2 regions of the Aeribacillus sp. FSL K6-8210 genome follow, and region 1 is predicted to be linked to the other one. Evidence: a T-box and tRNA genes for the amino acid it is inferred to sense, from the RefSeq annotation. Region 1 holds a T-box; the other holds one or more tRNA genes.
What was found. A T-box is a leader RNA that pairs with one kind of tRNA and senses whether it is charged. The one in region 1 lies ahead of NSQ41_RS13950 (valine--tRNA ligase), so its partner is inferred to be a tRNA-Val.
Positions count from the first base shown of each region.

Region 2: it encodes a tRNA-Val, which carries the amino acid that the T-box ahead of NSQ41_RS13950 (valine--tRNA ligase) is inferred to sense. The anticodon was not compared.

Region 1 is NZ_CP150172.1:2,870,866-2,882,216, forward strand. It holds gene radC (DNA repair protein RadC) at 1-201, opposite strand, end outside; gene NSQ41_RS13935 (Maf family protein) at 220-786, opposite strand; gene NSQ41_RS13940 (SPOR domain-containing protein) at 986-1,921, opposite strand; gene NSQ41_RS13945 (folylpolyglutamate synthase/dihydrofolate synthase family protein) at 2,046-3,329, opposite strand; gene NSQ41_RS13950 (valine--tRNA ligase) at 3,436-6,078, opposite strand; T-box leader at 6,132-6,354, opposite strand; gene NSQ41_RS13955 (hypothetical protein) at 6,501-6,692, shown strand; gene ysxE (spore coat protein YsxE) at 6,711-7,724, opposite strand; gene spoVID (stage VI sporulation protein D) at 7,798-8,940, opposite strand; gene hemL (glutamate-1-semialdehyde 2,1-aminomutase) at 9,074-10,357, opposite strand; gene hemB (porphobilinogen synthase) at 10,374-11,351, opposite strand, start outside.
Region 2 is NZ_CP150172.1:917,601-928,951, forward strand. It holds rRNA gene NSQ41_RS04540 (23S ribosomal RNA) at 97-3,030, shown strand; tRNA gene NSQ41_RS04545 (tRNA-Val) at 3,127-3,202, shown strand; tRNA gene NSQ41_RS04550 (tRNA-Thr) at 3,373-3,445, shown strand; tRNA gene NSQ41_RS04555 (tRNA-Lys) at 3,622-3,697, shown strand; tRNA gene NSQ41_RS04560 (tRNA-Leu) at 3,705-3,786, shown strand; tRNA gene NSQ41_RS04565 (tRNA-Gly) at 3,793-3,864, shown strand; tRNA gene NSQ41_RS04570 (tRNA-Leu) at 3,872-3,960, shown strand; tRNA gene NSQ41_RS04575 (tRNA-Arg) at 3,966-4,042, shown strand; tRNA gene NSQ41_RS04580 (tRNA-Pro) at 4,046-4,122, shown strand; tRNA gene NSQ41_RS04585 (tRNA-Ala) at 4,134-4,206, shown strand; tRNA gene NSQ41_RS04590 (tRNA-Met) at 4,217-4,290, shown strand; tRNA gene NSQ41_RS04595 (tRNA-Ile) at 4,297-4,373, shown strand; tRNA gene NSQ41_RS04600 (tRNA-Ser) at 4,386-4,475, shown strand; tRNA gene NSQ41_RS04605 (tRNA-Met) at 4,486-4,562, shown strand; tRNA gene NSQ41_RS04610 (tRNA-Asp) at 4,565-4,640, shown strand; tRNA gene NSQ41_RS04615 (tRNA-Phe) at 4,751-4,823, shown strand; tRNA gene NSQ41_RS04620 (tRNA-His) at 4,841-4,916, shown strand; tRNA gene NSQ41_RS04625 (tRNA-Gly) at 5,304-5,374, shown strand; tRNA gene NSQ41_RS04630 (tRNA-Ile) at 5,381-5,454, shown strand; tRNA gene NSQ41_RS04635 (tRNA-Asn) at 5,554-5,625, shown strand; gene ltrA (group II intron reverse transcriptase/maturase) at 6,231-7,490, shown strand; gene NSQ41_RS04645 (TraR/DksA C4-type zinc finger protein) at 7,573-8,325, opposite strand; gene NSQ41_RS04650 (1,4-dihydroxy-2-naphthoate polyprenyltransferase) at 8,700-9,641, opposite strand; gene NSQ41_RS04655 (isochorismate synthase) at 9,882-11,303, shown strand; gene menD (2-succinyl-5-enolpyruvyl-6-hydroxy-3-cyclohexene-1-carboxylic-acid synthase) at 11,293-11,351, shown strand, end outside.

The sequences.
Region 1 (11,351 bases):
CTGAACTGACGCCTCTTTTAACATTCTAAGACCCCCGAAAGTTTTTAAAAGCTTATTCGCCAGTTCAAGCACTGATTCTCCCTTTGTCCCTGTTCTCAATAAAATTGCCAGCAGCTCATGGTTGGAAAGGCCTTTTGGTCCGTTGTGTATCAATCGTTCCCTTGGTCTTTCTTCTTCTGGAAAATCTCGAATAGCGAGCATATCTTTCCCCCTTGTTTGTTACCAGTGAAATCCAAAATTTTTTAATTCTCTGTACAGTCTTGAAACAGGAAGACCGACAACTGTAAAATAATCGCCATCAATTTTTTTCACTAGCAATGAGCCGAAATGTTGAATTCCATAAGCACCCGCCTTGTCCATCGGTTCGTTTGTCTCAATGTATTCTAGGATTTCATCGTCTGAAAGCGGCCAAAAAGTAACTTTTGTTGATTCAGAAAATGTCGTATGCTTTTCACCATGAATAATCGAAACTGCTGTTAAAACAGTATGTGTTTTCCCAGAAAGTGATTTTAACATGTAATAGGCGTCACGGTGGTCTTTTGGCTTTCCTAGTATTCGATTTTCGAGGATCACCGCCGTATCTGCTCCGATAACATATGCATCTTTATACCTTTCAGCTACATGAAAGGCTTTTTGAAAGGCAAGTTTTTGAATGGCTTTTTCGGGTTCAGCTTCTTCGTCCAGCCTCTCTTCCAAATTGCTTTCAATCACAGCAAATGGTATTCCTAACAGCTTGAGGAGTTCTTTTCTTCGCGGAGAGCTTGATGCAAGTATGAGGCGTTCCATTTTTATTTCATCCTTTCAACCAATACTATCCGTATGTTATCAAAAAAGGCTTTTGCAAACAATTTTTCAAAAAGGAATTATCTAATCGCCATTAATAAAAACATTTATTCAATTTACAGAAAAAACTACATTATCTAAGGAAAACTGCTTGTGAAAATAAAAAAAGAAAACGTATGCTCGAGCAAACGCTTTCCCGTTATCAAGAAAGTTTTTCAAAAAAATCTAGCAGCGACTGCTGCAGGCTCCATAGCTGTTCATTTGCCGATTTTTCTGTTTGCAGTTTTTTTACTGCTGCCAAAATTGAATCGTCTTTTATTTGACCAGCCTCATTTAATAATGACTCTACTTTCTCTTGTTCCGGGGCGGTTCCATTCACAAAAGACGAAGACAGCTTCAGCATCTCCTCAACGACCGTTTTTGTTTTTTCGTTTTCCACCTTTCCTTCCCATTTCATCTTTTTCACAAACGTTTCAATTTGATGTGATTCAGCCATGTTTTTCAACTCTTCTGCTGTCTTTTTATCCAACGCTGCCCCAATGAATACGTAATGATCGCCGCCTTGTGAAACGATAACAGAAGGCAATCCTTTAGCCTTTATCTGCCCGCTGACGGTTTCCGCCCCTTCTTTTTTTGTAAATTTTCCGGCTTGTACCATATAAACTTCAAAAACGATGTTTTCCGCACCGCTTGGCGCTGAAGCATTGCTAACGTTCTGTCTGTGAGGAGACTTTGACACATCCCTCAATTCAGATGATACAGGCATTGAATCGTTTGAAATAAATTGCAGGGCTAAAACCCCAAAACTCAGTCCAAGAATAACAGCAAATATGATCGATATCACATAATTTTTTATTTTAGGAGGCAGCGTTCTGCTATGGTTCTTTGAGAAGGCTATTTTCGGGTTTTCTTTCTTATCCTCCTCATCATCCGGCAAAATCCAAGGAAAAGATGTCTCCTCTTCGTTCTTATCCTCTGATGCTGCCATTTCTTTTTCAGCCTTCACCTTTTCCTCCCAGCTGGATACTTTTAATTGTTTGCCAGTTTCACTTGTTTCAGCAGAAACATTCGTATCGTTGGAAAAATTGTTTTCCTGACCGTTGATTTTAATGGTTATTTTCGATGATGGCTTGTCCAAAATGATCACCGCCCTTTTTTGCTGGACAAACTTTTTTTTATGCTAACATATGTAAAATAAAAAAGAACGAGACATTTGTCGCCTCGTTCATAATTGTTGTCGTTATTTTTCGACATCCTCGTACTCATGAGCTATGTTTTATATGTTTTCTCACTTCACCGATAAAATAAAGGGAACCTGTAATAATGAGAACCGTTTCGTCATCCATTGTGTTGATAATCTTTTCATAGGCAAGCTCCCAATTGTCTTCATACTCTTTATCCTTCATGTCGCAAGCCTCGTATAATTCTTTCGCATCAGCTGCTTTCGGGAAATGAAAGGTTGTAAAAATGATTCGATTTGCCGTTTGTGCAGCCTGCTTGATCATTTCTTTATATTGCTTGTCCTTCACACACGAAAATAACATGATGATTTTCTTATCAGGGTAAAACTTTTGTACAGTTTCTTTCAACGCTGCCATTCCTTCCGGATTATGTGCTCCGTCCAAAATGACTCTCGGTTTTTCCTTTACTTCTTCAAACCGCCCTTTCCAAAAAGTGCGCTTCAGTCCTTCCTGTATATGCTCTTCCTCAATGATAAACGAATAATAAACTCTTAAATAATCAAGCGTCATGACACTCAGTGCAGCATTGATCGCTTGATGGTTTCCTTTCATCTGTAATGAAAGGCTGTTATATCGTTTAAAGGGGGTTTGTACAAAAAATTCATCAAAATCTCCTGCGTGAAAATCCCTAGTGAGCCAATAATGCTTTGCTTTTTTTTCTTTTGCAACACGCTCAATGACATCAAGGGCTTCCTTTTGTTCCACAGCTGTAATGACAGGAACTCCGTTTTTAATAATGCCTGCCTTTTGCTCTGCAATCTCTTCTATCGTTGAGCCAAGGATGTTTAAATGATCATGTCCAATCATTGTAATCACTGAAAGAATAGGATTCGCAATATTCGTAGAATCCCATTTTCCCCCGAGTCCTGTTTCTAATAAAACAACATCCGGCACGTTGATTTTACCAAAATAATAAAACATCATCGCAGTAATGACTTCAAACTCTGTCGGTGCTCCAAGCTCCGTTTTCTCAAGCTCGTCAACAACCGGTTTGATCACATTGGATAGCTGCAATATTTCCTCTTCAGAAATGGGATTGCCATCTATCGTAATTCGTTCATTGAATGATTCCAAATAAGGCGAGGTGAAAGCACCTACTTTATATTCAGCGGCTTTTAACACCTCTTGCATAAAAGCAATCGTTGATCCTTTCCCGTTTGTTCCGGCTACATGAATGAAGCGGCATCTTCTTTCCGGATGATCAAGCTTTTCCATCATCCATTCCATTCGCTGGAGACCAGGCTTTATTCCAAAGGTTAGGCGGGAATGTATCCACTTGAGTGCTTCTTCATATGTTTGAAACATATAAATTCCCCTCCTTGAACTCTCGAACATTTTCAATGAATTTGAATGACCGGATGTATCATAAACGTTTTGATGGAAGAAAATCCGGGGCATACCCGGATTTGTTTTAGCCTTTCAGCTCCTGAAGTCGTTTTAACACCGCCTGCTGTTTTTCTAAATAGTCCTTTTCTTTTGCCCGCTCTTCTTCTACGACTTCTTTCGGTGCTTTTTTAATAAATCCTTCATTGGCAAGCTTTTTCTGAACGCGCTCGACTTCTTTATTCCATTTCTCTAATTCTTTTTCAAGCCGTTTGATTTCTTCTTCCACATTAATGAGTCCTTCAAGAGGAAGAAATACTTCTGCCCCGCTCACAACAGCTGTCATAGCCTTGTCAGGAGCATCAATGTTTGTATCAATTGTTAATGAGCTAGGATTGCAAAATCTCTCTAAATAGCTGCGGTTTTTCTCCAACTGGTTTTTAACTTCTTCACTATGAGCATGAATGATCATATCCACCTGCTTCTTCATCGGTGTGTTCACTTCAGCGCGAATATTACGGACTGAGCGAATCACATCAACTAGAAGCTTCATTTCGTTTGCAGCTTTTTCATCAGAAAGCTCCTGACGTACAACCGGCCATGAAGCAATTGTAATCGATTCTCCCTGATGAGGAAGGTGCTGCCAAATTTCTTCTGTTATAAACGGCATAAAAGGATGAAGGAGTCGCAATGTTTGATCTAACACATATGCCAAAACGGAACGAGTTGTCTTTTTCGCTTCCTCATCATTTCCGTACAGCGGAATTTTTGCCATTTCAATATACCAGTCGCAAAAATCATCCCAAATAAAATTGTACAGCACCCGACCGGCTTCGCCAAATTCATATTTTTCCGCAAGTCTTGTGACAAGCTCAATCGTTTCATTTAACCGTGTGAGAATCCATTTATCTACCACTGATTTTTTTCCGTTTAAATCAATTTCTTCATATGTTAAACCGTTCAAATTCATCAGTACAAAGCGGGAGGCGTTCCATATTTTATTGGCAAAATTCCACACGGCTTCTACTTTTTCAAAGCTAAATCTTAAATCCTGTCCTGGGCTTGAGCCGGTAGCTAAAAAGTAGCGCAAAGAGTCCGCACCGTATTTGTCAATAACATCCATCGGATCGACGCCATTGCCTAATGATTTGCTCATTTTTCTTCCTTCTGAATCGCGCACAAGTCCATGAATCAAAACATCTTTAAACGGTCTTTTCCCAGTAAACTCCAATCCTTGGAAAATCATCCGCGAAACCCAAAAGAAAATAATGTCATACCCGGTAACAAGGACATCTGTCGGATAATAGCGTTTATAATCTTTTGCCTCTTTATCAGGCCAGCCCATTGTTGAAAACGGCCATAAAGCAGAGCTGAACCATGTATCTAACACATCTGGATCCTGCTCCCAATTTTCAATATCTTTAGGCGGCTCATGATCAACATAAACTTCGCCTGTTTCCTTATGATACCAAGCTGGAATGCGATGTCCCCACCATAACTGACGGGAAATACACCAGTCGCGAATGTTTTCCAGCCAATGCAAATACGTTTTTTCAAATCGTTCAGGAATAAAATGAACTTTCCCTTCTGTTTTCTGAAGGTTCAAAGCAGCTTCGGCCAAAGGCTTCATTTTCACAAACCATTGAGTTGATAAATACGGCTCGATAACTGCTCCGCTTCGTTCACTATGGCCTACGGAATGGATATGCTCTTCAATTTTAAATAAAATTCCTTCCTCCTGCAGGTCTTTCACCAACTGCTTCCGGCATTCAAAGCGATCCATTCCTTCATATTTTCCCGCTTTTTCATTCATTGTCCCGTCTTCATTCATGACTAATATTCTTTCTAAATTGTGGCGGTTTCCGATTTCAAAGTCGTTCGGATCGTGTGCAGGAGTTATTTTTACTGCTCCTGAACCGAATTCCATATCGACATATTCATCTGCGACGATCGGAATTTCCCGTCCTGTTATTGGCAGCTTCACTGTTTTTCCGATTAAATGCTTATACCTATCATCATCAGGATGAACTGCCACTGCTGTATCCCCAAGCATCGTTTCCGGGCGAGTGGTCGCGACTTCAATATATCCGGATCCATCAGCCAGCGGATATTTTAAATGATAAAGTGCCCCTTTCACTTCTTTATAAATGACTTCGATATCGGAAAGGGCTGTTTTTGTCACCGGATCCCAGTTAATAATGTACTCTCCTCGGTAAATAAGACCTTTTTTATAAAGCGATACAAAAACCTCTCTTACAGCTTTTGAAAGACCTTCATCAAGGGTGAACCTCTCTCTTGTGTAGTCAAGACCTAGGCCTAATTTTGCCCATTGTTTGCGAATATGGTCTGCATATTCTTCCTTCCATTTCCATGTTTCTTCTACAAATTTTTCCCGCCCGAGATCATACCGACTTTTCCCTTCTTCGCGCAGCTTTGCTTCCACCTTGGCTTGTGTGGCGATTCCCGCATGATCCATCCCTGGCAGCCACAAAACATCGTACCCTTGCATTCGCTTCATTCGGGTAATAATATCTTGAAGAGTTGTATCCCATGCATGTCCAAGGTGAAGCTTACCGGTGACGTTTGGCGGAGGAATAACGATCGTGAAAGGAGTTTTCCCCTCATCATCTTTTGCTTCAAAAAATTTTCCCTCGAGCCAAAATGCATACCGATCCTCTTCAACCGTTTTCGGATCGTATTTTGGGGAAAGAGTGATTTCTGAATTCGACATATTTATGAAAACCTCCTTATTTTCATTCTAAAATATAAAAACTCCTTCCATCCTAAAAGGACGAAAGGAGATGTTTTCGCGGTACCACCTTTTTTCACAGATACGTCTGTGCACTTCTTTCAGGTAACGGCTAATGCCGGCTCCCTTTACTAATAGCTTTCAAGGAAGCTGCTCCAGGGCGACTTTCCAACGGGATCTCCTAGGAAATCTTCCAGCCTGCGATTTCCCTCTCTGGAAGGAGTCGTTCGTTGTACTACTCCCCTTCAACACATTTTCACAAACTATATAAATTTCTATATTTAATAGTACTAAAAAATTGTTTTTTTCGTCAATATTTTCCCCATCTTCCTTAACCTTTAAACAAAAATCACAAAATGTTCTTTATTTCATAATATAAATTAACAAAGTTGAAGGTGATCAACATGAGAAAAAAAATAAAACCATACTATATTCAATCGTTTATTAAACAATTCCGATCTACTCTTGAACAGTTCATCGTTCCTTTAACGATTTTTCAGGGAATTCGAACAATCCTTTTACCAACTATGTTTGATATTATTTTATTAGCCATTTTACTATTTCTAGCAGCCGCGTTGTATATGGAACGGGGTTAAAGCTGACAGATCCCCCATTCATTCTGATGCCAATGAATCGTTTTCTAGTTTTTCATTCCATTTTAAAGCAATGTACCCGGTATTTTTCATTTGCCAGTATGCTCTTAACAGCTGTTTGCAATATTCTAATTCTCCCTTTTCGCTTTTCTTTTTTTGATATTGCCGGACAAGCTTTAATAATTTGGCTGGATAAGATAAATAGCTTATCAACAGCAATCTCTCAGTTTTTGTTAAAGGAAGCACTTTTTCGTACTCTGATATATATTGCACATTTTCATCACTAACGGTTGGTTCTGCTTCGGAGAGGTTCATAAACATTAAGAAAAGGTCATAAATTGGAGTAGCAAATGCTGCATCTTCCATATTAATAAAATAAATTTTCCCTTTTGGATCTAACAGAAAATGAGATAAGGAGACATTTACTTTGTTCAGTGCAATTCGCATGTGAGGGGATTGCTTTATTTCGTTATACCACTCATCAAGCTTTGCTTCAGCAAATAAGATGGCTTGCCTCGTTTCAAAATAATAGCTGAAGACCGCCAATTCAAAAGGCGACATATACCATTTTTTTTCGATTTGTTCCATAAATGCTTCCAGCAGGTTGAAATTTCTCTTCCACTTGTTCTGAATCTGTTGATACACATTTTCGAGCTGAACTAGAGGTATGTTGATTTCCTGTTTTGTTTTTTTATGGAGTTTCGCTAAGTGGTAAAAAAGGATTGAGGCATTTTTTTCATCAACGATTGAACCTTCCATCCAAGGCATTAAATAAAACGATTTCGTTGAGTCATTAACAAACACATTTCCGTTCGTTGTCCTATAAATCGGCACGATTCCTAAAGATGGAAAGTCGTGAAAAATTGAATATAATTTTAGAATGTTTCTTTGCTTTTTAATCGTTGTTCGTTTTAAAGCATATGTTCTTTTTTCACAATGAATTTTCAAGACATTTTTTGTTTTTTTCTCTAAATAAATCGGTTTGATTGGATAATGCTGCAAAATCCTCATGGCCGTTTTCAGATCATCGCTCATCTTCCCACACGCCTTTAAAGAAAATAAAGAAAAGCTTGAGCTGGTTTGATCCCACTCAAGCCGCTTGCAAAAATTACGTTTGTTGTGTTTCAAGAACCGGGATATATAAAATGTCTCCTTCACTAATCTCTTTATCATGGTGAAATTGATTTACTCGATTGAGCTGCTGGAGCGTAATGTTGTAGCGTTCGCAAATATTTTCGAGCGAGTCTCCCTGCTGGACAATGTACATTCTTAATTTAGAAAATTCTTCTTCCTCATTTTTCGTAAACAATTTTGTTAAATATAAGGTGTTATCATTTTTCCTTACAGATTCTTTTTCTTCATCGTCTTTTTCGACATAATTGGAAATTTTATTGATCACTGGCTTTTCTTCTTCAATGCGGCCTTTCTCTTCCAAACTGACTTGATTTTTCTTCGCTTCAACAGTGAATGTATCGTAATCCGTTTCCGTTTCTTCTTCTCTCTTTAATGGCATCATAAAAACAATGTCTGCCGTCTCTTCATTGTCATCCTTTTGAACAGCATCACGATCATGTTCGATTTGCTCATTTTGATCGCGTTCGGCTGTATCGAATTCGAAATATTCATTAAGACTTTTCTGTTCATTATCTTTTTCAATATTTTCCGCTTTGTTGATTGGTTCATCATTGAAACGATTTTCTTTGAGCGTTGATTCGGTTTCATCTTCTTCCCTTTCATCAGACTGTCGATCGGATGAGATTTCCGCTTCAGCATCTATGATCTCGTCCACTTCATTTGCAGCAGTTTCTTCCGCCTGCTCTTCTCGAATTCCGTAAATGGATAGATCAGCTATAAGCTTTAAACCATTTGCTTCCGGAAAATCATAATCAAATGATTCAATCGCCACAAACACCTCTTCTAAATTGGCAATTCTTTTTTTCGGTATTGTAATATCGACCGGAAGCTCGTGTCTAAATTCCATTACACCGTCATTTCTCGCTTCTACATTTTGTATATAACGGGCGATGGAGGAGGTTTGAAGAAGTTTATCATTCTGTTGCTCCTCTCCATCGAATTTGTATTCTCCGGAAAGCTCTAGAGCACCTTTTATCGTTACATATCCATCATGTTCTTCAATTGAGATGTCAGGTTCCAGTGAAATGGACAATAGTTCAGAAGGTTGAAAATGATGGCGAAACAAGACCGATTCCTCTACCGAAAATCGTAAAACGGACGTTTCTTCAATGGACATGCGGACTTCCTCCTTTCTCCAATCAATCTAATTTATCGTGCCATTAAAGATGTATGAAGGAGGATGACAAAATATGCACGGGAAACAAAAATAAAAGGACCAGCTTCAATCAGAAGCTAGTCCTTTTAGCTCGTTATCTCAAAACCGAAAAAGCTTTTTCACATGCTTCTATTGTTTTTTCAATATCTTCATCCGAATGCTCTGTTGACAGAAACATTCCTTCAAATTGGGAAGGAGGCAAGTAAATGCCTTCATCCGCCATAACACGATAATACTTTGCAAAAAAATCAAGGTTTGATGTTTTTGCTTTTTCGTAATTGACAACATCTTCATTTGTAAAGAAAAATCCGATCATTGATCCCGCTCTATTAATTGTATGAGGGATTTCATATTTTTGAGCAGCTTTGCGCAATCCTTCCTCTAATTTATCCGCTTTTCTTTTAAATTCTTTATATGTGTCTGGTGTAAGCTGAATGAGTGTTTCATATCCGGCTGTCATCGCAAGCGGATTTCCTGAAAGTGTCCCCGCTTGATAAATAGGACCGACAGGAGCGATTTTTTCCATGATGTCCGCCCGTCCGCCATAGGCGCCGACTGGAAGTCCTCCTCCAATGACTTTTCCTAAACATGTCAAATCCGGAGTCACTCCAAAGTATCCTTGGGCGCAATGATAGTCAACGCGAAAACCGGTCATCACTTCGTCAAAAATCAGAAGCGATTCGTATTGTTTGGTGATCTCGCGCAAGCCTTCTAAAAAGCCTTCTTTAGGCGGTACAACACCCATATTTCCGGCTACTGGCTCGACGATCACGGCAGCTATGTCTTCGCCAAATTTTTCAAAAGCAAAGCGGACGCTCTCTAAATCATTATATGGAACAGTAATCGTATGCTGGGCAATTCCTTCCGGCACCCCTGGACTATCCGGAAGCCCTAATGTGGCCACTCCTGATCCAGCCTTAATGAGCAGCGAATCTCCATGGCCATGATAACATCCTTCAAATTTTAAAATTTTATTTCTTCCCGTATATCCGCGGGCAAGGCGCAATGCGCTCATTGTCGCTTCCGTACCAGAGTTCACCATCCGCACAATTTCAACGGAAGGAACCCTCTCCACAACAAGCTCCGCCAGCTTATTTTCAATCAAGGTCGGCGCCCCAAAGCTCGTTCCTTGCTCCGCTATTTTCTTTAATGCTTCAACAACTCTGTCATTGGCATGTCCTAAAATTAACGGTCCCCATGAAAGAACATAATCAATATATTCGTTGCCATCAATGTCATACACTTTAGAACCTTTTCCGCGCTCAATAAAGATCGGATTCATTTGAACGGATTTAAACGCGCGCACAGGGCTGTTGACCCCGCCGGGCATCAATGTCTTCGCTTTTTCAAATGCTTTTTTCGAACGTTCATATTTCATGAAATGAGCCCCCTTTTCAATAATCAGACTGTTCATCTAACCAACGGGCAACATCTTTTGCATGGTACGTAATCATTAAATCCGCGCCGGCTCTTTTCATGCTTGTAAGCATTTCAAGGACAGTGCCTTTTTCATCAATCCATCCATTTTCAGCTGCCGCTTTAATCATTGAGTACTCGCCGCTTACATTATAAGCAACGACAGGAAGGTTAAAATGATTTTTAACATCACGGACAATGTCTAAATAAGAAAGCGCCGGTTTCACAATTAAAAAATCGCATCCTTGTTCAACATCTGCTTCTGCTTCCCTTAATGCCTCCAGCCTGTTAGCCGGATCCATCTGGTACGTCTTCCGATCACCGAATTTCGGCGTGCTTTCAGCTGCTTCCCGGAACGGTCCGTAAAAAGCACTGGCATATTTGACCGCATATGACATAATTGGAATATGAACAAATCCTTCTTCATCAAGCGCTTCCCGAATGGCTGCGACAAATCCGTCCATCATATTGGATGGAGCAATTATATCCGCCCCGGCTTTTGCCTGGCTGACAGCTGTTTTGGCTAATAATTTTAACGAAGCATCATTTACAATTTGCCCGTTTTCCACAACTCCGCAATGACCGTGATCAGTATATTCGCATAGACAAGTATCTGCGATAACGACAAGATCAGAATGCTGCTGTTTAATTTGAGCGATAGCCCGCTGCACGATGCCATGATCATGGTATGCTCCTGAACCGACTTCATCCTTTTCATGAGGAATGCCGAATAAAATAACTGATTTAATTCCCAGCTTGACAACTTCTTCAATTTCTTCATTTAACAGGTCCAATGAAACTTGAAAAACTCCCGGCATCGATTGCACTGGATTTTTTTGATTTTCTCCTTCGACAACAAAAATCGGATATATTAAATCTTCTTTATGAAGGCGGGTTTCCCTGACCATAGCCCGCAGATTAGCTGTATGCCGCAATCGTCTGTGCCGTGCAAAATT
Region 2 (11,351 bases), 2.0 Mb from region 1:
GTTTAGTTTTGAAGGATCATATCCTTCTTGATTGTTCTTTGAAAACTGGATAACGGAAAGACATTCACGAATAGATCGCTCATGTTAGGAAGAAACGGTTAAGTTAGAAAGGGCGCACGGTGGATGCCTTGGCACTAGGAGCCGATGAAGGACGGGACAAACACCGAAATGCTTCGGGGAGCTGTAAGTAAGCGTCGATCCGGAGATGTCCGAATGGGGGAACCCACTGCCCGTAATGGGGCAGTATCCATACCTGAATCCATAGGGTATGGAGGGCAACCCGGGGAACTGAAACATCTAAGTACCCGGAGGAAGAGAAAGCAACAGCGATTCCCTGAGTAGCGGCGAGCGAAACGGGAACAGCCCAAACCAAGAGGCGTGCCTCTTGGGGTTGTAGGACACTCGATTAAGGAGTGACAAAGGAACGGGGTAGACGAAGAGGTCTGGAAAGGCCCGTCAGAGAAGGTAACAACCCTGTAGTCGAAACTCCGTTCCCTCCCGAGTGGATCCTGAGTACGGCGGGACACGTGAAATCCCGTCGGAAGCAGGGAGGACCATCTCCCAAGGCTAAATACTCCCTAGTGACCGATAGTGAACCAGTACCGTGAGGGAAAGGTGAAAAGCACCCCGGGAGGGGAGTGAAAGAGAACCTGAAACCGTGTGCCTACAAGTAGTCAGAGCCCATTAACGGGTGATGGCGTGCCTTTTGTAGAATGAACCGGCGAGTTGCGATTTCGTGCAAGGTTAAGCCGAAAGGCGGAGCCGCAGCGAAAGCGAGTCTGAAGAGGGCGAAATAGTACGAGGTCGCAGACCCGAAACCAGGTGATCTACCCATGTCCAGGGTGAAGGCAAGGTAACACTTGCTGGAGGCCCGAACCCACGCACGTTGAAAAGTGCGGGGATGAGGTGTGGGTAGGGGTGAAATGCCAATCGAACTTGGAGATAGCTGGTTCTCTCCGAAATAGCTTTAGGGCTAGCCTCAAGGGAAGAGTCTTGGAGGTAGAGCACTGATTGGACGAGGGGCCCCCATCGGGTTACCGAATTCAGTCAAACTCCGAATGCCAATGACTTATCCTTGGGAGTCAGACTGCGAGTGATAAGATCCGTGGTCAAAAGGGAAACAGCCCAGACCGCCAGCTAAGGTCCCAAAGTATACGTTAAGTGGAAAAGGATGTGGAGCTGCTTAGACAACCAGGATGTTGGCTTAGAAGCAGCCACCATTTAAAGAGTGCGTAATAGCTCACTGGTCGAGTGGCTCTGCGCCGAAAATGTACCGGGGCTAAACGTATCACCGAAGCTGCGGGTTGACACCGTTGGTGTCAGCGGTAGGAGAGCGTTCTAAGGGCATCGAAGCCGGACCGGAAGGACCGGTGGAGCGCTTAGAAGTGAGAATGCCGGTATGAGTAGCGAAAGAGGGGTGAGAATCCCCTCCGCCGAAAGCCTAAGGTTTCCTGAGGAAGGCTCGTCCGCTCAGGGTTAGTCGGGACCTAAGCCGAGGCCGAAAGGCGTAGGTGATGGACAACAGGTTGATATTCCTGTACCACCTCCTCACCGTTTGAGCAATGGGGGGACGCAGGAGGATAGGGTAAGCGCGCGGCTGGATGTGCGCGTCCAAGCAGTTAGGGCTGGCAAGCAGGCAAATCCGCTTGCCGTGTGCTTGAGCTGTGATGGCGAGGGAAAGGAAGTACCGAAGTTCCCGATTCCACACTGCCAAGAAAAGCCTCTAGCGAGGTGAGAGGTGCCCGTACCGCAAACCGACACAGGTAGGCGAGGAGAGAATCCTAAGGTGAGCGAGAGAACTCTCGTTAAGGAACTCGGCAAAATGACCCCGTAACTTCGGGAGAAGGGGTGCTCATCAAGGTGATAAGCCATGATGAGCCGCAGTGAAAAGGCCCAGGCGACTGTTTAGCAAAAACACAGGTCTCTGCGAAACCGTAAGGTGAAGTATAGGGGCTGACGCCTGCCCGGTGCTGGAAGGTTAAGGGGAGCGCTTAAGCTGTAGCTGAAGGTGCGAACCGAAGCCCCAGTAAACGGCGGCCGTAACTATAACGGTCCTAAGGTAGCGAAATTCCTTGTCGGGTAAGTTCCGACCCGCACGAAAGGCGTAACGATCTGGGCACTGTCTCAACGAGAGACTCGGTGAAATTATAGTACCTGTGAAGATGCAGGTTACCCGCGACAGGACGGAAAGACCCCGTGGAGCTTTACTGCAGCCTGATATTGAATGTGGGTACAGCTTGTACAGGATAGGTAGGAGCCAGAGACGCGTGAGCGCCAGCTTGCGCTGAGGCGACGGTGGGATACTACCCTGGCTGTACTGACATTCTAACCCGCGCCCCTGATCGGGGCGGGAGACAGTGTCAGGTGGGCAGTTTGACTGGGGCGGTCGCCTCCTAAAAGGTAACGGAGGCGCCCAAAGGTTCCCTCAGAATGGTTGGAAATCATTCGGAGAGTGCAAAGGCAGAAGGGAGCTTGACTGCGAGACCTACAAGTCGAGCAGGGACGAAAGTCGGGCTTAGTGATCCGGTGGTTCCGCATGGAAGGGCCATCGCTCAACGGATAAAAGCTACCCCGGGGATAACAGGCTGATCTCCCCCAAGAGTCCACATCGACGGGGAGGTTTGGCACCTCGATGTCGGCTCATCGCATCCTGGGGCTGTAGTCGGTCCCAAGGGTTGGGCTGTTCGCCCATTAAAGCGGTACGCGAGCTGGGTTCAGAACGTCGTGAGACAGTTCGGTCCCTATCCGTCGCGGGCGCAGGAAATTTGAGAGGAGCTGTCCTTAGTACGAGAGGACCGGGATGGACGCACCGCTGGTGTACCAGTTGTCCCGCCAGGGGCACCGCTGGGTAGCTATGTGCGGAAGGGATAAGCGCTGAAAGCATCTAAGCGTGAAGCCCCCCTCAAGATGAGATTTCCCATCGCGAAAAGCGAGTAAGATCCCTTGAAGATGACGAGGTAGATAGGTCCGAGGTGGAAGCGTGGTGACACGTGGAGCTGACGGATACTAATCGATCGAGGACTTAACCAAGTAAGAGCATCTATTCGTGAAGGAACCGTTATCTAGTTTTGAAAGAATTATGGACTTTTATTTACTTTGCATATGTCCTCTGGTGATTTTTGAATTGGAGGATTAGCTCAGCTGGGAGAGCACTTGCCTTACAAGCAAGGGGTCGGCGGTTCGATCCCGTCATCCTCCACCATACAGTATATCGATTCAGCTCAATTGGCAAAGCACGGTCGAGATATCGTCTTTCATGCTGCTTCATCGTACCAATTGAACTTTTCCTTGGACAAGATTTCTAAGATTGGAACGACGATCAAACGACGATCAAATGAAGCAAGACTGATTATTGATTGTTGTATTCATCATGCCGGTGTAGCTCAATTGGCAGAGCAACTGAATCGTAATCAGTAGGTTGGGGGTTCGATTCCTCTCGCCGGCATCATTAAAGGTGTTGCATATTGAGCAGGAGCTTTTAGATTAGTCGTCAGAGCAACGAGCAATGCTTCGACGAACAATCAGAGAGTTGTCCCGACGCATCCAACATCCTCGAAAAGACTGGCAGAGGAAGGGACATCTGACAAATGAAAAATGGATTAGGAGAAAAAAATTTTTTATGAGCCATTAGCTCAGTCGGTAGAGCATCTGACTTTTAATCAGAGGGTCGGAGGTTCGAATCCTCCATGGCTCACCATTTTGACGCGGGTGTGGCGGAATTGGCAGACGCACTAGACTTAGGATCTAGCGCCTTACGGCGTGGGGGTTCAAGTCCCTCCACCCGCATCATATGCGGAAGTAGTTCAGTGGTAGAACACCACCTTGCCAAGGTGGGGGTCGCGGGTTCGAATCCCGTCTTCCGCTTTTCTCTGCCGGGGTGGCGGAATTGGCAGACGCACAGGACTTAAAATCCTGCGGTAGGTGACTACCGTACCGGTTCAAGTCCGGTCCTCGGCACCATATTTGCGCCCGTAGCTCAATTGGATAGAGCGTTTGACTACGGATCAAAAGGTTAGGGGTTCGACTCCTCTCGGGCGCGCCATATCGGGAAGTAGCTCAGCTTGGTAGAGCACATGGTTTGGGACCATGGGGTCGCAGGTTCGAATCCTGTCTTCCCGACCAGGGAATTTAAAGGGGCCTTAGCTCAGCTGGGAGAGCGCCTGCTTTGCACGCAGGAGGTCAGCGGTTCGATCCCGCTAGGCTCCATATTTAATTTGGCGGTGTAGCTCAGCTGGCTAGAGCGTACGGTTCATACCCGTGAGGTCGGGGGTTCGATCCCCTCCACCGCCATTTTTCGGACCTTTAGCTCAGCTGGTCAGAGCAGACGGCTCATAACCGTCCGGTCGCAGGTTCGAATCCTGCAAGGTCCACCATCTTTATTATATGGAGGAGTACCCAAGTCTGGCTGAAGGGGTCGGTCTTGAAAACCGAGAGGCGGGTCAAACCGCGCGGGGGTTCGAATCCCTCCTCCTCCGTCATTATTATCGCGGGGTGGAGCAGTCCGGTAGCTCGTCGGGCTCATAACCCGAAGGTCGCAGGTTCAAATCCTGCCCCCGCAACCAATGGTCCCGTAGTGTAGCGGTTAACATGCCTGCCTGTCACGCAGGAGATCGCGGGTTCGATTCCCGTCGGGACCGCCATTAATTATTGATTCAACAGCTGTAGGAGGAATTTTTCAAGTACAGCAGGTTGTGTCAATGAATTCTTTCTTTAATGATGGATTGTACATAATTTTTTATCGGAGTTTTACGGCTCGGTAGCTCAGTCGGTAGAGCAAAGGACTGAAAATCCTTGTGTCGGCGGTTCGATTCCGTCCCGAGCCATTGTTTTATTAATTGCGGCGACTGTGGCGAAGTGGTTAACGCACCAGATTGTGGCTCTGGCATTCGTGGGTTCGATTCCCATCAGTCGCCCCATTTGCCTATAGTAGAGATAGATAATATGGCATTGAAAATAAGTATTTATTTCTATTATCAGCTTATTATGCGGGTGTAGTTTAGTGGTAAAACCTCAGCCACGAGCAACACTTCAATGAATAATCTGCGAGTTGCCTCGACGCATTTACATCCTCGAACAATGCTGGAAGAGGAAGAGGCATGGAAAATGCGTGTTTATCATTTAAATAGAAAAATAAATATTTTCGTGCGGGTGTAGTTTAGTGGTAAAACCTCAGCCACGAGCGACACTTCAATGAATAATCTGCGAGTTGCCTCGACGCATTTACATCCTCGAACAGTGCTGGAAGAGGAAGAGGCATGGAAAATGCGTGTTTATCATTTAAATAGAAAAATAAATATTTTCGCGCGGGTGTAGTTTAGTGGTAAAACCTCAGCCTTCCAAGCTGATGTCGTGGGTTCGATTCCCATCACCCGCTTAATATGGGCTTGTAGCTCAGCTGGTTAGAGCGCACGCCTGATAAGCGTGAGGTCGGTGGTTCAAGTCCACTCAGGCCCATTGCTATTTTTTTAGCAGCCTAGTTGGGCAATTGACATTGCTGCAATTGTCAGTCAAAAGCTGTTCTATTTGGCAAAATGCCTTAAATTTTTTTTATATTCCGCAGTAGCTCAGTGGTAGAGCATTCGGCTGTTAACCGAACGGTCGCAGGTTCGAATCCTGCCTGCGGAGTCATTTCGAAATCAAAAAAAAGCGTTGCAGTTTGCAACGCTTTTTTTGTCTTCGTGCGCCCGGCATGTACATGAACTATAGGGTGTAAGTCCCGAACCCCGAAGACAGAAGTAGAGGTTAGCCAAGAGCAAGGGTGTCCGTGGTGACGCGGAATCTGAAGGAAGCTGGAGGCAAAACACCGGTCCGAGGAACACGAACCTCATATAAGGCTAGGTATGATTGAGTGAGTTTGCGAAACAAAACAAAGCTCTTTCTGTCGAAGGTCATATCGAGTAAATGAGGCGGATAGATGGTGTGAAAGTGCATGTACTTACCCGGGGAGATCTGGCTGGCACGCCAAGTAACCTTGGTAACCTATCTAGTGATAGATAACTGAACAGTCAGAAGTCAGCAGAAGTCATAGTACTCTTTCAAGCTCGAGATGGAAGAGGAAGGACTGAACAATTAAGGAGAACGAATCGCTAGGCGTTCACCTTCTGTGTGGAAGCAGACAATCCGATAGGACTTACTTGAAGGAGGAAGTGGTGAATCCCACGGGGGACTTCAAGAGGGTGGAGCAGAAGATGGCACAAATAGAAGAATTCGTTCACGTGGAGAGGATATCAATGTTGATGGAAATGATTTTGTCACGGGAAAATCTCCTGGCGGCACTGAAACGAGTCGAACAGAATAAAGGAGGTCACGGAGTAGATGGCATGTCCGTAAAAGACCTACGAAGACACCTCTACGAAAATTGGGACTCCATTCGACAGTCGTTGAGAGAAGGAACCTACAAGCCCTTACCCGTCCGTCGAGTCGAAATCCCGAAACCGAACGGTGGAGTAAGACTTCTAGGGATCCCTACCGTGACGGATCGTTTCATCCAACAAGCGATTGCCCAAGTGTTGACGAAAATCTTTGATCCGACCTTCTCGAACCATAGCTATGGTTTCCGACCAGGTAGAAGGGGACATGATGCGGTTAGGGAAGCAAAGGGTTATATCAAAGAAGGATATCGTTGGGTAGTCGATATAGACCTAGAGAAATTCTTTGACAAGGTGAATCACGACAAACTGATGGGGATCTTGGCGAAAACGATCAAAGATCGAATTCTACTGAAGGTAATTCGCCGGTATCTTCAATCAGGCGTGATGATCAATGGAGTGGTAATGGAAACGGACATGGGAACGCCTCAAGGCGGCCCGCTTAGTCCACTTTTATCAAACATCATGCTTCATGAATTGGATAAAGAGCTTGAGAAACGTGGACATAAGTTTGTTCGGTATGCGGATGACTGTAACATCTATGTGAAAACAAAGAAAGCAGGAATTCGTGTCATGAACTCCATTACGAACTTTATAGAGAAGGAGTTAAAGCTCAAGGTAAATAAAGAGAAATCGGCGGTAGACCGTCCTTGGAAACGGAAGTTTCTCGGTTTCAGCTTCACACTCAATAAGACTCCAAAGGTACGGATTGCGAACGAAAGTGTGAAACGTTTGAAGAACAAGATCCGTGAAATTACATCAAGGTCGAAACCGTATCCAATGGAGAAAAGGATTGAGAAACTGAATAAGTATTTAATGGGATGGTGCGGATATTTTGCCTTGGCAGAAACACCAAGTAAGTTCAAAGAATTTGATGAATGGATTAGACGAAGGCTTCGGATGTGTTTGTGGAAAGAATGGAAAACCCCGAAAACAAGAATTCGGAAACTCAGAGGATTAGAAGTTCCAAGCCATAAAGCATTCGAATGGGGCAATACACGCAAGAAATATTGGCGGATTGCCTGCAGTCCCATCCTACACAAAACCCTCGACAACTCCTATTGGAAGCGTCGAGGGTTAAGAAGTCTATTCGAAAGATATCAAGCACTACGTCATACTTAATTGAACCGCCGTATACCGAACGGTACGTACGGTGGTGTGAGAGGTCGGGGGTTAGTCACCCCCTCCTACTCGATTTGTAATTTTAATCATTTTTCGTATATGGTTCTTTTTCTGTTAATGGAAGATCTCCCCATAAAACTGTTAAATCCTCTTCATCAAGCATTTTTTCATATCGTTTATGTTCATGTGACGGATAGACGTTTACGTTTTTTCCCTCAATATCTGTATAAATGAAGTTTTCAATATCTTCAATATATCCAATTTCATCATCGGAATTATACATATCTCCGTACGATAACGGTGGAGTTCTTACATCTTGCGGTGTTTCTGACGTTCCGTATTCGATAACATCTTGAAAATAATCATACGGTTCAGTAACAGCGGTATTTTCATGGTCGATTTGAGAGGATCCGTGAAAAGTCGCATCAAGTATTTCTTCCTCTACAGGTCTTTCATGAGAAATCGTTTGAACTAGAGTATGTTCTTTGCATGTTTTGGCTGTCGGTATGGCTTTGAGACGGTCTTCATCAATTTTTTTTCCGCAGACGGAACAAGTACCGTAAGTACCCTCATGAATTCTTTCTAATGCTTCAACGATCTCTTCATATTCTTTTTCTAAATGTTTATTTAATGCTAAATCTTTTTCTCTTTCATACAGTTCGGTCGCATCGTCTCCGGGGTGATTGTCGTAGCTGGAAAGCTCTCCAGTTGATTCATGGTCCAGCCCTTTTTCCAATTGAAAATGATCGTTATTATCCCAACGTTTTTCAATCTCATTTTTCATGAATATTAATTGCTTTTGAAATTCCTTTAATTTTTTTTCGTCCATGTCCATATGAAAGACACCTTCTTTTTTAGAATCTAAAGCTATTTTGGACGAAAAGGAATAAATTATAACTTTAAAATCATGAAAAAAATTCACCTTTGCAGCCATAAATTTCATCATCATTTTAAAACATGTCAGGAAAGGATTGCTGCTTCCACGCCTTTTTTAACGCTATGCTTTGAAGCTGATGGCACTTGAAAGGCTACCACAACATCATTCGGCTGAGAAACAGGCTGGCTATCCGATAAAGAGGCTGTGACCTATCGAGATGTTTTTTCAGGACAAAATATTTGCTCAGCATATTGAAATTGCGAGTGGATGATACAGAACAAATTTCACAGTAAAGCTTAATAAAAAAACACGATAGTAAACATACTATCGTGTTACTGAGATATGATGGTGCTTATGAGCAAACCTGCAGCAAGCAAAAAGCCTAATAAAGTGTTTGTTTGCGATGTTGCTTTCATGGCCGGCATCATTTCAATAGGCTTTGTTTTGCCGACAAATCGCTTCACCGCCTGAATAGCTTTTGGAATGCTAAGAAAAGCTAGAATAGACCACCATGTGGAATAATCAAAAATGATCATAATAAAAATGAGACAGTAAGAAACAATAAACATAATTGCTAAAAATCGAATTGCATTCTGGCGGCCAAGCAAAATTGCTAATGTTTTTCTTCCGTTTTCCTTATCGCCGTCTAAGTCTCTTATGTTATTCGCAAGCATGATGGCGCCGATCGTGATCGCAATCGGGATCGAATGAATGAAAGCTGTTGAAGTTAGATAACCTGTCTGAATAAAAAAGGAAATAAGGATAATAACGACTCCCATAAATAAACCTGAAGCTAGCTCGCCAAACGGCGTGTAAGCGATTGGATATGGACCTCCAGTATATAAGTATCCTACTGCCATACAAATTGAACCGACTAATGCCAACCACCAGCTTGACTGGAGACAAATGTAAATTCCCAATAGGATAGAGACAACAATACATGTGATTGCTAAATTTAAAACGGTTTGGGGCTTGAAGCCATTTCGGACAATTGCTCCTCCAATTCCGACAGATTCTTCTGTATCAAGACCTCGTTTATAATCGAAATATTCATTAAATAAGTTTGTGGCTGTTTGAATTAACAACGAGGCAGTAAGCATTGTAAGAAAAAGTCCAATATGAATGGGTCCTACTTGCAGTGCCAAAAGAGTTCCGACAATCACGGGGACAAATGCTGCAGTTAATGTATGGGGTCTTAAAAGCATCCACCAAGCCCGAAACCCTCGTTCAGCTTTTATAATGGGTACATTATGTGACTCCGTTTTAGGATGCATAATATGTTCTCTCCTTTATTTCATTCTGAAAACGAAAGCTATTCCCCACAACCTAGTCTAGAAAAATGTCGAAAGAGTGTCAATTGTTTTTCATTGGAATAAATGCTCAAGCCCCATCAAAGAGCTGAGCAGTTTGTTTGCTTGTTGTTTTGCATTGCGTCATTCTATAATATAGTTGACATAAATTTTGAACAGGTGTATCTTAATATAAGCTATTTTTCGGTTATGGAGGGATCATCTTTGGTTTCAATTCCATGTTCAGATACATTGAGGGATAAAGTTGCGAATGCTGTCAATCATGCCAAAAAATATTCCCATCCAATCATTTTAAGTTATGTATTTGAAATCAAGGAGAAAGATCCGCTCCAGATTTTCTCAAGCTTTCAATCGGCTTATGCAGGGAAAAGATTTTATTGGGCGACACCTGATCGTACATTTATCCTTTGTGGAATTGGTGTTGAGCTCGAATTGACGTCAGACAAAAAATTTTCCAACCGTTTTTTTGACATTTATTCAAAGTGGAAAGATTGGAAAGAGCATATACAAATTGAAGGCGCCCATCCGATTGGAACGGGTCCGCTTCTTTTTGGGGGTTTTTCTTTTGACCCTTTAAAAAATGCGAATTCTTCAAAATGGAAACCGTTTCATGAAGCACGATTCACTTTACCTTCTTTCATGATTACAAAAATTGGCCGTCACACACTTGCTACTATAAACAGGTTAATTCAATCAACTGATGATATAAATGAAATTATAAATCATTTCAATACATATGAATACACCTTAAAGAAAAAAAATGAAGACACAAATTCTTTTTTGAATTTTACCATCAAAAAAGAAAGTTTGTTTTATAAAAAAGAGTGGATGGCAGCTGTTGAAAAAGCAACAGAACAAATAAAACAAAACCGTTTTGAGAAAGTCGTATTGGCAAGGGAAATGCTGCTGGAGTTTGAGGGATCGATTGATATACATTATGTTTTATCAATGTTAAATGAACATCAGCCTAATTGTTATTTATTTGTTGTTGAAAATGAAGGAAAAACGTTCGTTGGTGCAACTCCTGAGCGGCTTGTAAGCAAGAGAGACCAAAAGGTCCAGTCTGCATGTGTAGCAGGATCAATTAAAAGAGGAAAAACAGTGGAGGCAGACGAAGAATACGCTCAGATGCTGCTTTCAGATACAAAAAACATTCATGAACATCAAATTGTTGTCAAAGCGATCGAAAAAGTGTTCCGTGAATATTGCCAAGAAGTGCAACTACAAAACAATCCAACGATTTTAAAAACGCCGAATATTCAACATTTGTATACACCTGTTGAAGGAACCGTAAAAAAAGGTTTTACGTTGATTGATTTTGTAGAAAAATTGCATCCGACCCCTGCGCTTGGCGGCTATCCGAAAGATGCTGCTCTAGCATTTATTCGCAATGAAGAACCTTTAGAGAGAGGCTGGTATGCTGCTCCGGTTGGATGGATGGATGATCAGGACAACGGAGAATTTGTCGTTGCGATCCGTTCAGGTCTGCTGGATGAGCAAAAAGCTTATTTGTATGCAGGATGCGGGATTGTTGGAGATTCGAAGCCGGAAGAGGAATACAGGGAGACAGAAATCAAATTTGGACCTATGCAGCATGCATTAGGGGGAAAACTGAATGAAAAATAAAAATCTATCTGACTATGTCATTGCATTTGTAAATGGATTAATTACAAA